Regions from separate parts of the Syntrophomonas curvata genome, predicted to be linked through region 2. Evidence: predicted binding sites of a transcription regulator. Region 2 holds the regulator's gene; each other region holds the start of a gene.
The links. The regulator NrdR, encoded in region 2, represses ribonucleotide reductase genes. The targets are predictions, from matches to a motif close to CACNANATNTNGTG.
Positions count from the first base shown of each region.

Region 1: the regulator NrdR is predicted to act here: its motif matches at 1,601-1,614, upstream of ACU70B_RS13635 (ribonucleoside triphosphate reductase).
Region 3: the regulator NrdR is predicted to act here: its motif matches at 2,663-2,676, upstream of nrdD (anaerobic ribonucleoside-triphosphate reductase).

Region 1 is NZ_CM129641.1:2,960,553-2,964,768, forward strand. Features, by position in the region: gene ACU70B_RS13635 (ribonucleoside triphosphate reductase) at 1-1,552, opposite strand, end outside; gene ACU70B_RS13640 (argininosuccinate synthase) at 1,856-3,088, opposite strand; gene argF (ornithine carbamoyltransferase) at 3,156-4,097, opposite strand; gene ACU70B_RS13650 (aspartate aminotransferase family protein) at 4,128-4,216, opposite strand, start outside.
Region 2 is NZ_CM129641.1:1,976,397-1,980,612, forward strand. Features, by position in the region: gene pgeF (peptidoglycan editing factor PgeF) at 1-612, opposite strand, end outside; gene ACU70B_RS08800 (hypothetical protein) at 744-1,028, shown strand; gene ACU70B_RS08805 (helix-turn-helix domain-containing protein) at 1,036-1,872, shown strand; gene nrdR (transcriptional regulator NrdR) at 1,899-2,351, opposite strand; gene ACU70B_RS08815 (YlmC/YmxH family sporulation protein) at 2,488-2,781, opposite strand; gene flgG (flagellar basal-body rod protein FlgG) at 3,109-3,897, shown strand; gene ACU70B_RS08825 (rod-binding protein) at 3,904-4,216, shown strand, end outside.
Region 3 is NZ_CM129641.1:880,283-884,498, reverse strand. Features, by position in the region: gene ACU70B_RS03770 (ISNCY family transposase) at 276-1,610, opposite strand; gene ACU70B_RS03765 (MerR family transcriptional regulator) at 1,770-2,534, shown strand; gene nrdD (anaerobic ribonucleoside-triphosphate reductase) at 2,735-4,216, shown strand, end outside.

The sequences.
Region 1 (4,216 bases), 980 kb from region 2:
TAAATTCCAGAACTTCCAGGGCAAAATGATAGCCCTCCTCACTGCCGATGTCCTGACCCAGGAAATTTAAGCAGGATTCGTTCATTCCCACCAGCCCAATGGTGGAGAAATGGTTAATCCAGTATTTGCCGGTAGCTTCCTTTACCCCCCGCAGGTAAAACTGGGAGTAGGGATAGAGTCCGGAATCGGTTAGGTTTTCCAGTATCTTGCGCTTGATTTCCAGACTGTCGCTGGCCAAATCCATGATATCAGCCAGGCGGTGGAAATAGTCTTCCTTGTCCCGGGCCAGGTAGCCGATGCGGGGCATGTTTACAGTTACTACCCCTACCGACCCGGTCAGGGGATTGGAACCGAACAGCCCTCCCCCCCGTTTCCTAAGCTCGCGGTTGTCCAGCCGCAGGCGGCAGCACATGCTGCGGGCATCCTCGGGGTCCATATCGGAATTAATATAGTTGGCAAATCCGGGTATGCCGTATTTAGCTGTCATTTCCCAAATTTTATCGTACTTGGGACTGTCCCAGTCAAAGTCCCGGGTAATATTATAGGTGGGGATAGGGAAGGTGAATACCCGCTCCTCGGCATCGCCCTCCATCATGACTTCGGCGAAGGCCTGATTCAGCATATCCATTTCGGACTGGAATTCCCCGTAAGTCTTGTCCATAAATTTACCGCCGATGATAACGCTCTGGTCTTTAAAATACCCGGGTACTTTAAGATCCATGGTAATATTGGTAAAGGGAGTTTGAAAACCCACCCGGGTAGGTACGTTGACGTTGAATATAAATTCCTGCAGGCTCTGTTTTACCTGTTCATAATTCAGATTGTCATAGTAAATGAAGGGCGCCAGCAAGGTATCGAAGTTGGAAAATGCCTGAGCCCCGGCAGCTTCACCCTGCAGGGTATAGAAAAAGTTTACGATCTGCCCCAAAACGGTGCGGAAATGCTTGGCCGGCTTGCTTACCACTTTACCCCGGGCACCCTTAAAACCTTCCCGGATTAAATCCTGCAAATCCCAGCCCACACAATAAACCGCCAGTATGCCCAGATCATGCATATGATAATCACCGTTTTGCTGGGCTTCCTTCATCTGTTCGCTGTATATCTGGTTCAGCCAGTACTGGCTGGTGACTATGGAGGAAATGTGAAAATTCATGCCCTGCAGGCTGAAGTTCATATTGGAGTTCTCTTTTACCCGCCAGTCGCTGCGATCCAAATATTTTTCTATGATTTCGGTATTCTGGATCAGCTGCCGACTCTCTCTTATCACTTCATGCTGCTTGCGGTACAGTATATAGGCTTTAGCCGTCTTGTAATGATCGTTTTTAACCAGAACCTTTTCCACCAGGTCCTGTATTTCCTCAACCGTAGCTATTTCGTAGCTGTCCAGATAGTGGTAGCCGGCCAGTTCGATAACTTTATCGGCCAGCCTTTCGGCCGTTTCATAGTCTCTGCCCCCTACTGCCCGGGCCGCCTTATAAATAGCACTGACTATCTTTTCCCTCTCGAATGGAACCACGCGACCGTCACGCTTCCTTATACTGTTTAAACTCATCAGCTTCCTCCTCTAAAACACAATATATATGGTTTAAAAATTTATAAATACAATATGCTGTAGTTATTATAGTTTAACCGGGGGTGCTGCTTCAAATATATATAATTCCTTAATCAGCCCTTTTCATGCAAAAACAAAACGTTATGTTCACTTAGCAAAGGTTTTTATAGTAATGCTATTATTTCCTGGTTCAGCTTTCCGGCAAAAAGAAGCAGGATAGGCCTATTTTCCTACCCTGCCCGGATTTTTGTCCCGTCTCTTTCTATTTACTTCTATTTTCTCAACATATCTGCCAATTATCTATTAATTTCCTGTCAATTTATGATTAACCATGGCCTGCACGGTCAGAGGCAGGGCAAACAGATTTATAAAGCCCTGGGCATCTTGGTGGCTGTAGATTTCGTCGGCGCCGAAGGTAGCCAGTTCTTCATTGTACAAGGAATACGGCGAGCTGGAAGCTACGGCCCCGCAGCTTCCCTTGTAGAGCTTGAGCCTGACGGTTCCCGTAACTGTCTTCTGGGTCTCGTCAATAAAGGCATCCATAGCCTGCTTGAGCTTGCTGAACCAGTTGCCGTCATAAACCAGCTCAGCATATTTGGTTGCCATTTGCTCTTTAAACTGCAGCGTGCGCCGATCCAGGGTAAGCCGTTCCAATTCGTCATGAGCGGTATGCAGGACAGTGCCGCCCGGGGTTTCGTAAACACCGCGGGATTTCATGCCTACCAGGCGGTTTTCCACCATGCTTACAATACCTACTCCGTTAGCTCCGCCCAGAGCATTTAGTCTGCTCAGCAGTTCTACCGGGCCATAAAGCCTGCCATCCAAGGCTACCGGAATTCCCTGTTCAAATCCTATCTCTATATAAGCAGGCTGATCAGGGGCCTTCTCCGGCGGAACGGTCAGAACCAGAACATCATCAGGGGGTTCATGGCCCGGGTCTTCCAGAATGCCGCCTTCGTGGGACATGTGCCACAAATTGCGGTCACGGCTGTATATCTTCTCCTTGGTAACCGGCACTTCAATACCATGACGGGCTGCATATTCAATAGCATCCTCACGGGAACGGATATTCCATTCCCGCCAGGGCGCGATTATTTTCAGACTCGGGTTTAAAGCCTTTATCCCCAGTTCGAAGCGCACCTGATCGTTGCCCTTGCCGGTAGCCCCGTGGCAAATGGCTGCCGCCCCTTCCCGGGCTGCGATCTCCACCATTTTCTTGGCAATCAGGGGACGGGCAAAGGAGGTCCCCAGGAGATATTTTTTCTCATAAACGGCTCCCGCCTTAAGCACCGGCCAGCAGTAATCGGTTACGAATTCAGCCGTCAGATTTTCCACATATATTTTAGAAGCACCGGATCTGATGGCCTTCTCCCGCACCGGTTCCAGTTCCTCTCCCTGCCCCAGATCGGCACAAAAAGCGATTACCTCGTAGCCATAGTTCTCTTTTAACCAGGGTATTATGATCGAGGTATCAAGTCCCCCGGAATAGGCTAGTATTATCTTATCCGTAGTAAACCCTCCTGATTTGTATAAAATTATCTTCCTGAACTAAACCTTAGATCAACCAACAAAAGCTTATATAAAGTCAATCAAGTACCGCTGGCTACATGGTCAAGGCCATAATTGCCTTGTGGGCGTGGAGGCGGTTCTCAGCCTCATCGAAGACTGCTGATTGCGGGCCGTCCATAACTTCGTCGGTAATCTCTTTACCCCGCTTGGCGGGCAGGCAGTGCAGAACAATGGCATCTTTTTTAGCCCGGGTCAAGAGTTGGCTGTTTACCTGATAGGCCAGGAATTGCTTTTCCTTTTCCTCAGCTTCGCCTTCCTGCCCCATACTGGCCCATACATCGGTATAGATAACATCAGCTCCGGCTACGGCCTCTTGGGGGTCTTTAACTATTGACAGGACGGCTCCGCTCTGGGCCGCGTCCCGACGTGCCGCTGCCAGTATTCCGGCATCAGGTTCGTATCCCCCCGGTGAGGCAATGACCACGTCCATCCCCACCTTGGCCCCGCCGAAGAGCAGGGAGTGGGCTACATTGTTTCCATCCCCCACAAAGGCCAGTTTAAGACCCTTGAGCTCACCTTTATGTTCCTTTATAGTCATCAGGTCTCCTATTACCTGAGTAGGATGGAGAAGGTCAGTCAGGCCGTTTATCACCGGAATGTCCGCCCAGCGAGCCAGTTCCAGCACTTCCTCATGGTCAAAGGTGCGAATCATGATGCCATCCAGCATCCGGGCCAATACCCGGGCCGTATCCTTAACAGTCTCCCCCCGACCCAGCTGGATATCTCTAGGGCTCAGGAAGAGCGCATGTCCGCCCAGCTGGTACATACCTACCTCAAAGGCAACCCGGGTACGGGTGGAGGATTTCTGAAATATCATGCCCAGAGTCTTGCCGGCCAGATAGTGATGAACAATGCCCTGTTTCTGCATTTTCTTTATTTCCGCTCCCACCTTGAGCATATACTCAATCTCTTCCTTAGTGAAGTCATGAATGCTTATAAAGTCACGCCCCCGTAAAATATCCCCTATCTCAAACATAGATCCCATTCCTCCCTTTTAGCTTTATCCCTACCAGTCTTTCAGAGCTTCTTTGATTATACTCACCGCCTGATTGATTTCGGTCTCATTTATAATCAGGGGGGGTACCATACGCAGTA
Region 2 (4,216 bases):
ACCAATTTCCTGCAGGATAAGCCGGTTGGTAAGGTGTAAATCCCAGGTATAACCCTTCCGTCCGCAGTTAAGTATTCCATCCAGCCCAACAAATTCCTCTTTTACCCGATGAGCCAGATCTTCGCCGATATAAAAACAACATCTACCGATACCGGGGCCGATAAAAGCCTCCACATGGCGGGGCGAACTGCCAAACTCCTTTTCCATCACCCTAAGAGTCTCACCGGCAATACGCCCCATGGTCCCCTTCCAACCGCTGTGGGCAATCGCTACCACCCGCTGCAGCGGGTCAAAAAGATATACCGGAATACAATCAGCATAGAACGTGGTGAGCATTATACCCGGAGTTGCGCAAACCATGGCATCAACCCCGGCCAGCCCGCCGCTCTTATCTATGGCCCCCCGTCCCTGCTCCCCTTTACCTACAACAGCGACAACATTACCATGTATCTGCTCGCAGCATACCATATTTTCGAGTGTAAAAGCGAACAAATCCAGGTAACGGCTGCGATTTCCTATGACATTATTATAATTATCCCCCACATGTAAAGCCAGGTTCAGGCTGTCATAGGGTGCGAGGCTTATCCCCCCGGAGCGGGTGGAAAAACCCATGCTCACTCCCTGCCTCCGCCACCGGGGCAGGGTAATGTATTCTAGCCCTGCCTTACTTTCATAGGTGAAGCTGGTCATTTGTTATTGCCCCCTTTTTAGCTTAAAATATTACTTGCAGGAGGTGTTGGATAATGAGAACAAACCCGCTATACAGTCCGGAAGACGGTCATGGGGCTTGTGATTCTTCTACTGTTTCCTGGGCAAGTATTGCCAAAATTTATCCTCCCCAGGATCTCATCGTAAGCAGCATGCTCAAGTCTTGCGGCATACCCTTTAAGACCCAACGTCGGGAAGTATCTCAATTACCTGTCAGTATAGGACCGCTGGCAGAAGTTGAAATCTTTGTCCCCAACAACCTGGCTGATGAAGCCAGGGCCCTTATAGAAAGCACAGTCGAGGAAACGGAAAAGGAGTAGCCCTTATATGTTGACCATCAGCCAGGTTGCGGACCGGTACCGGATAAGCAACCGCCAGGTATACGATCTTGTCAATCACGGTTATCTGAATGTAGCCTCTGTGCACCGCCACGGCCAGCAAGGTATAAGCTATCTTTTTTCTGAACACGAACTTAACCAGTTGGATATTCCTTCCCTGCTGGCTGAAATAAAGGATAATCACCAGCCGGCAAGAAAGCATCGCCCGGGAAAAGCATCAGAATTCCGGAAATTATTCGGAGTAGTAAATTATTGCGACTCATTTATGGCTAATGTTGACAATTACCCGGAAAGCGCTGTTTTAAAAGCTTGCTTTTACCTTTTTCATGCCAACCATTATGCCAAGACCTATGCCGGGCACAGCGAGCGCCTTTACCGCCTGAAAAATCAGGTCTTAAGGAAAGCCTACCAGGAGAATCCCTCCTTGATTGACGCCCTTTACCTTTTGGGTCCGGACCGTCGTAAAATATGGCTTTGCGAGGATTGCCGGGATGCAGCCAGAACCTCGGGCATGTCCTACAACAATTATATAAGGAACGAATACTATTGTCCTAAGTGTACTGTACAATCGGTGATTAAAGAGTATTATTCCCTGGTAGAGTTCAGTATTCAGGTTCCTGATTATCGCTTCACCTTCCACCTGCCCCGCTCTTCCGCTCAACGCTGGATGCAGAACCTGGATGACCTGCCTCAAGATATAAGAAAAACCGGCCGCTATGATGATAAAATGTTTGTTTACGGCCGGCCTATCAGCCGGGTCGAGGAAAAGGTTTTCCCTTTGCCCATGGTGGAGGAGCAATTACGCCTGTATCTGGGTCAACAATAACGCCCCGGTTCAGGTTAGGTTTCAGGCTACTTGTTCTTTAGCTGTTCTATGGTCTTGATAAAACTGTTTAAGTCGCCGAATTGCCGGTATACCGAGGCAAAGCGCACATAGGCCACCTCGTCCAGGCTCTGCAGCCTGTCCATAATCTTCTCCCCAATAACCTTGCTGCTTACTTCCCGGTCAAAACTGTCCCGCAGTTCTCTTTCAATATCGGCAACCACCGTTTCAATATCTTCCATGCTTACAGGGCGTTTCTCACAAGCCTTGCTGATACCGTTCAGCAGTTTTTCCCGGTTGAATTGCTCCCGGTTTCCGCCTTTTTTTATAACCAGCAAAGGTCTTTCTTCCAAACGTTCATAGGTGGTAAAGCGTCTTTTGCAGGCAGTACATTCGCGGCGGCGGCGTATTGTACCGCCATCTTCACTGGCCCGGGAATCAATCACCCGGCTCTCATATTCCTGACAGTAAGGGCAGCGCATTAAACGTCACTCCTCTTTCAAAAGAGTATGATGCTGATATCTGCCCTTATTATGAACAAAAGCAGATATTTATTCAACATTCCCGGGTGCGGCCGCTTTGTTTATAATATACCCTTCACGGATTCCGGCGATATTTTTAGAAATTATCATCATCCAGCAAATACTCTTTGCGTTTGTAATCATCCATTTCCTGAAATACCGGTACCTCAACCAATATGACATCTCTGCCGATGCGGACAATTTTTTTCCAGGGTATAACGATTTCCTCCCGTTTGGCAAAGATAGAGAACCCCCGCAGGCGGCCGGGAAGAATAATAGCAACCACTTTCCCAACCTCCAAATCCAGTTCGATGTCGTAAATATGGCCCAGCTTTTTTCCGTCGAGAATATTTACCACGTCCCGGGCCCGCAAATCAGATATCCTGACCATTTTTTCCCACCCCTTAAATGAATAGAATACTCCTGGTGAATATTACTAATATATGAAAAGGGGTCATAAAACGTGACTACTATGTCCATTCCGGATCTTCCCATTTTCCTGTGAAAAAGAGAGCCTGATTGTGAAATTTTGTCGTCATCGTTCCAGGCCGGACGTTTTAGCCGTTCTTTTCCTAAACCTTTTCCTTCAGTAATACGATATACATCGGTAGTATGTTTACAATATAACGGGCTGGACTCAATCGGAGGAGCCCGGGCGGTATTGACTGACTGAAATACCGCAATGCAATCGTTCATTAAACAGAGGAGGAACGGCCGTATGATGAGGGCTCTTTTTACAGCAAGTACCGGTATGGGTGCTCAGCAGCTGAACATGGATACCCTGGCTCACAATATGTCCAATGTAAATACGGTTGGATTTAAGAAACAACGAGTCGAGTTTCAAGACCTGCTTTATCAAACCATCAGGAGACCTGCCGCCGACGAGAACCGCAATGAACCCGTCGGTTTAGCGGTTGGTCTGGGTGTAAGGCCCGCCGCTGTTAACACCCTTTTTACCCAGGGGAATCTTCAATCCACTCAAAACCCTCTTGACGTAGCCATCAGCGGACCGGGTTTTTTTGCCATTCAAGTGCCGGGCTACGAAGAACCTCTTTATACCAGAGATGGAGCTATAAAAGTAGACGGCAATCGTCAGTTGGTCACTGCTGACGGCAATCTATATTTGGGGCCGGAAGCTCTGGAAGAAAACTACACCGATCCGCGGGTAGCCGTTGACGGCACTGTCAGCTACATGCTTCCCGGTGAAACCGAACCTACCGTTGCCGGTGAACCTTTGCAGATATTTAAATTCAGTAATCCTGCCGGTTTGCAAAAAATAGGCAAAAACCTCTACCAGGCTACGGCCAACTCGGGAGAAGCCATGCAATGGGAGCCTGATTCCGACAATAGCATAGCCCTGCATTCGGAATACCTGGAGATGTCCAATGTACAGGTAGTTGAGGAAATGGTAAACCTTATTACTGCTCAGAGAGCCTACGAGTTCAACTCTAAAGTAATCCAGTCATCCGATGAGATGCTGCAGACTGCCGCCAACCTGCGGAGGTAATAAATAATGATGATTAACGGTACCGGGTTCATGCCCGCTCAAAAAATAACCGCTACCCCCTCCTATGGGGAAACCCTGGAAAAAAAAGATTTTTCCCGCTGTCTGGAATCTGCAATTAATGAGAAGAATAATAAGAAGCTTTACTCCGCCTGCCAGGAACTGGAGAGCGTGTTTTTAAATAAAGTGTTGGAATGCATGCGTCAAAGCGTTCCCCGGGGTGAATTTACGGGCCATAGCTTTGCCACCGATACTTTCGAGTCAATGCTTTATGCCGAGTACGCCCGCTCCATGAGTAAAACCGGATCATTAGGCATCGCTG
Region 3 (4,216 bases), 1.1 Mb from region 2:
ACGTATCTCAAACATTCCCGCCCCGGATAGTTGCCTGAGACAGGATTATGATGTTTGTCTCAATTTTTTCGCCGTCAATATAGATATCCCCATTTTATGTACCCGTTTATTGGAACGTTCTACAGAAAAGATACACCACTGCGACTGAAGGCATCGCAGATTGTTCGCCCCTCATAAAACACTTCCCAGATACTCCACATTATTCCGGCAGAATAGAATACCTTTTTCCTTTGCACAACTTTGCTATGTCAATGGTCAGGGAAAATGTCACCCCTTTACCTAGATAACTCAGCAGCAGAAATGTCATCCCTGCTGCGGCTCTTAGAATAGAAGATTTCACTATATGCGAACCAAGGTGATTTGTTCTTTGGCTTGATTTTGGGCTGAGCCGGCAGGCTATTCAAGGAATTGTCCTGCTGAGGTATTTGTACTATACTTTCCTTGGGCTGAGTTTTGAGCAATTCGGGTTTAATAACGAGGCCTTTGTAAAGGACCTGCATTCCGATATGCTTACTGGTTGCTACAGTAATCGTATCATGAGGGGATGCAGGGACTTTTATATTTTCCACCTTGGCAGGCAGACGGTATTTATGGTTCTCAAAGGAAAAGGAAAGCCCTGAATCGATTTTTCTTGTTACATGCTTGGCAAAAATCAACTGCAATGCAGACATATCTTGCTTAGGCAAATAGGCCTTTTCCGGGCTGGCAGCCTGGACGGCGAATTTACGGTTGTAGTAGGGAATATAATGCTTTAGGAAATCATTAGCCTGTTCGATAGAAGAAATTCCTTTACGCTGCATATCTTTCGCCAAACGGTCCTGTAAAGTCTCCCAGAGCCTTTCAATACCACCTTTAGCCTGAGCAGACCGGGCAATGATTAACAGGATGTTGAGTTCTTTAAGGGCTCTGGCAAAGTTAGTCTGCTTTTCCACTTTGCCGGCCAATTCTTCTTCAAGGGTTAATTCCTTTTTCTTTTTGCTGTTATAAACAAAAACGGTTCTGCCATCAGTGTAGATTTCTCTTGGCAGGTGCCCATTCTGATTCATCTGAAACATCAGTTCACAATAACCTTCAAAGGTTTCTTCCTTTTCGAAATGAAGAGCCAGGATACGACCAGTGGCATCGTCAACCGCACCGTGCAGGTGCAAGTAGGAACCATTGCCAAGCCAATCAAAGCTGGAAGCATCCATCTGAATCATTTCACCCTCGCGCTCCCGGGCATTTCTGGAACGATGTTTCTTGGGTCTGCGCTTGGCCTTTGGAGAGCGAATACCACTGGCCCTAAGATACCTTGAGACAGTGCTTACCGAAACAAAAATATCTTTATCTTCAGCAAGCACATCGGTAGCATGACAAAAATTATATCCGGACAACTCCGTTTGATAAATTCGGCAGATTTTTTCAGCAACTTCAGGATCCAATGCATTAGCCGGTTTCCGTCCTCTATTCTTATGCAAAATACTTATAACCCCATTTGCGGATGCCTCCGCTTTCATCCGCTGTACTTGTCTTACACTGAGGTCTAAAAGCTCTGCAGCCTGCTTATTTGTAAACCGGCCTGCCAACAGTTCTTCGATGATAGTTATTTTTCTTGCTTCTTGTTTGCTCATTTCTAATTTCATCCTCCCATTATATCTTTTCTGGGGGATGACATTTTCCCTGAAGAGTTATACCATGACATTATCACTGATTAACGACATTTGCACAACTTTGCTATTGACTTTAACGCTGCGTTAAGGTTTATAGTGATTCTGTGAGGAGATGAGGATATGGAATATACAGTGCAAAAACTGGCCCGGATGGCGGGCATTAGCGGCCGGACACTGCGGTATTACGATGAGATCGGGATTCTTACGCCGGCAAGAATCAATTCTTCGGGGTACCGGGTATATGGGACGGCTGAGGTCGACAGACTGCAGCAAATTCTCTTTTATCGGGAGCTGGGAGTGAGTTTGGATAATATCAGAGAAATAATAACTGCACCATCATTTGACGGACTGGCGGCACTGAAAGAACATCGCCTCAAACTGCTCGATAAGAAACAAAAGCTGGAATTGTTGATTGTCAATGTGGAGAAAACCATAGTTTTAACTGAAGGGAGAATCACTATGGCTGATAAAGAAAAGTTTGAAGGCTTTAAACAAAATATGATAGATAGCAATGAGAAAATGTACGGTAAAGAAATCAGGGCGAAATATGGCAATGAGAGGATCGATCAATCGAATGAAAGACTTAAAGGCATGGATCAGGAGCAATATAATCAGTTGCAGGAACTCGGTGCCCAGGTAATTGACACCCTGACAGAGGCGTTTGCCAATGGCGACCCGGCTGGTGAACTAGCCCAAAAAACCGCAGAATTGCATCGCCAGTGGCTGATTTTTACCTGGGGGGATTATAGTAAAGAAGCTCATGCTGGCCTGGCTCGGATGTATGTTGATGACGAAAGGTTTACATCATATTATGACCAGCAGCAACCTGGTGCAACCAAGTTTTTACGGGATGCAATTCTAATTTACACCGGGATGAAGAAATAAAGCTTTCAAGCAGAATTTAAACCAGGGCCGGATAAGCTCAATTGCGCAAGTCTGGCTTTTTCTTTTTAATTTGGGTAAACAGCCAAAGTTGTTTCACTTATATTTGTCCCCTACGGTTCCATTGCTTATACCATATCTTGTATTATTCCGGCAATAGATATACAATGTATAGTAGATTCCCGTTAAAGGAGAGATGATATGTGAAACAACTGCAGCTCGTTTATGATTATAAAATGGGGCCCCGGCAATTGATAAAACGTGACGGGCGGAGGGAATTGTTCGACCCTGCCCGTATATTCAACGGCATCGTCCAGGCTATGCTGCACAGTAAGGAACAGGAAATCACTATTAACCGATCACTGGTGCAGAAGTTGACAGAGGAAGTGGCGGCAAACGTTGAAGAACAGGTGCAGGGGGGAGAGATTCCCGCCCAGGAAGTTTATCGCATCACCGTCAACGTATTAGCCGAGCATGAACTTTATGATGTATTGGGTACGTTCATTTCTTTCCGGGAAAAAAGAGATTCCCAGCGCGATGCCAATTCCAGGCTTATGAACGAAATTGCCGCCATTGTTAAAGAAACTACCCGGGACAACGCCAATGTGTCCAATTCCCCTTCAGGCAAAATGCTGCAAATCGGCTCGGAAAGCTCGAAATGGTATAACCTGCACCATATGCCCGACTATATTGCCCAGGCCCATATCAATGGCGATATACATATTCACGACCTTGATTATTACGAAAAGACTATCAACTGCCTTCAGATTCCCCTGGCCCGGTTGCTGAATCAAGGCTTCAATGCCGGCAAAGGATATATTCGTCCTCCGCAGCGCATCGGCAGTGCAACCGCTCTGGCAGCCATCATCTTGCAGTCCAATCAGAATGATATGTACGGCGGCCAGTCCTTTCATCGCTTCGAAACTGCCCTGGCCCCTTATGTTCCGGCCGGATACGCACAAGCTTTTTCTGTTCTTCAATCCGACTGCAACCCCGCGGAAAGGGCAGCTACCGCAAAAGAGCTGGCAGAAATGGTCAATATAGTCTACCAGGCCATGGAGGGTTTGGTCTATAACCTGAACAGCATGCATTCCCGGGCCGGAGCCCAGGTTCCATTCTCTTCCCTAAACTTCGGCACAGGAACCAGTCCGGAGGAACGGCTCATAATCGAACAGCTTCTGCTGGCCTTCGAGAAAGGATTGGGCCGAGGCGAAACGCCGCTTTTTCCCAACCTGATTTTCCGTCTGAAAAAAGGCGTCAATACTGATCCCGGCGACCCCAATTACGATTTATTCCAGTTGGCCTGCAGGGTATCCGCCCGGCGCATGAACCCCACCTTCAGCAATATGGACATGAGCATCAACCAACCGTATGGGGATGATGTAAGTTATATGGGCTGCCGCACCAGGGTGGAGGCCAATGTGAACGGTCCGGCCCAGGCTGAAGCCCGGGGAAACATCGGTTTCGTTACTGTAAATCTCCCCCGTTTGGCCATCAAAGCGAAGGGAAGCCTCGATCAGTTCTGCCGGAGCCTTGATAAAGTGCTGCAGCTTTGTGAAGAGCAGCTGCTTCATCGCTACGAAACGGTTTGCCGCCTGCGGGTAAAGGATCTGCCTTTCCTGATGGGACAAAAGCTTTATATAGACAGCGGGCAACTTCAGGATGAAGATTATATTACGGAAGCG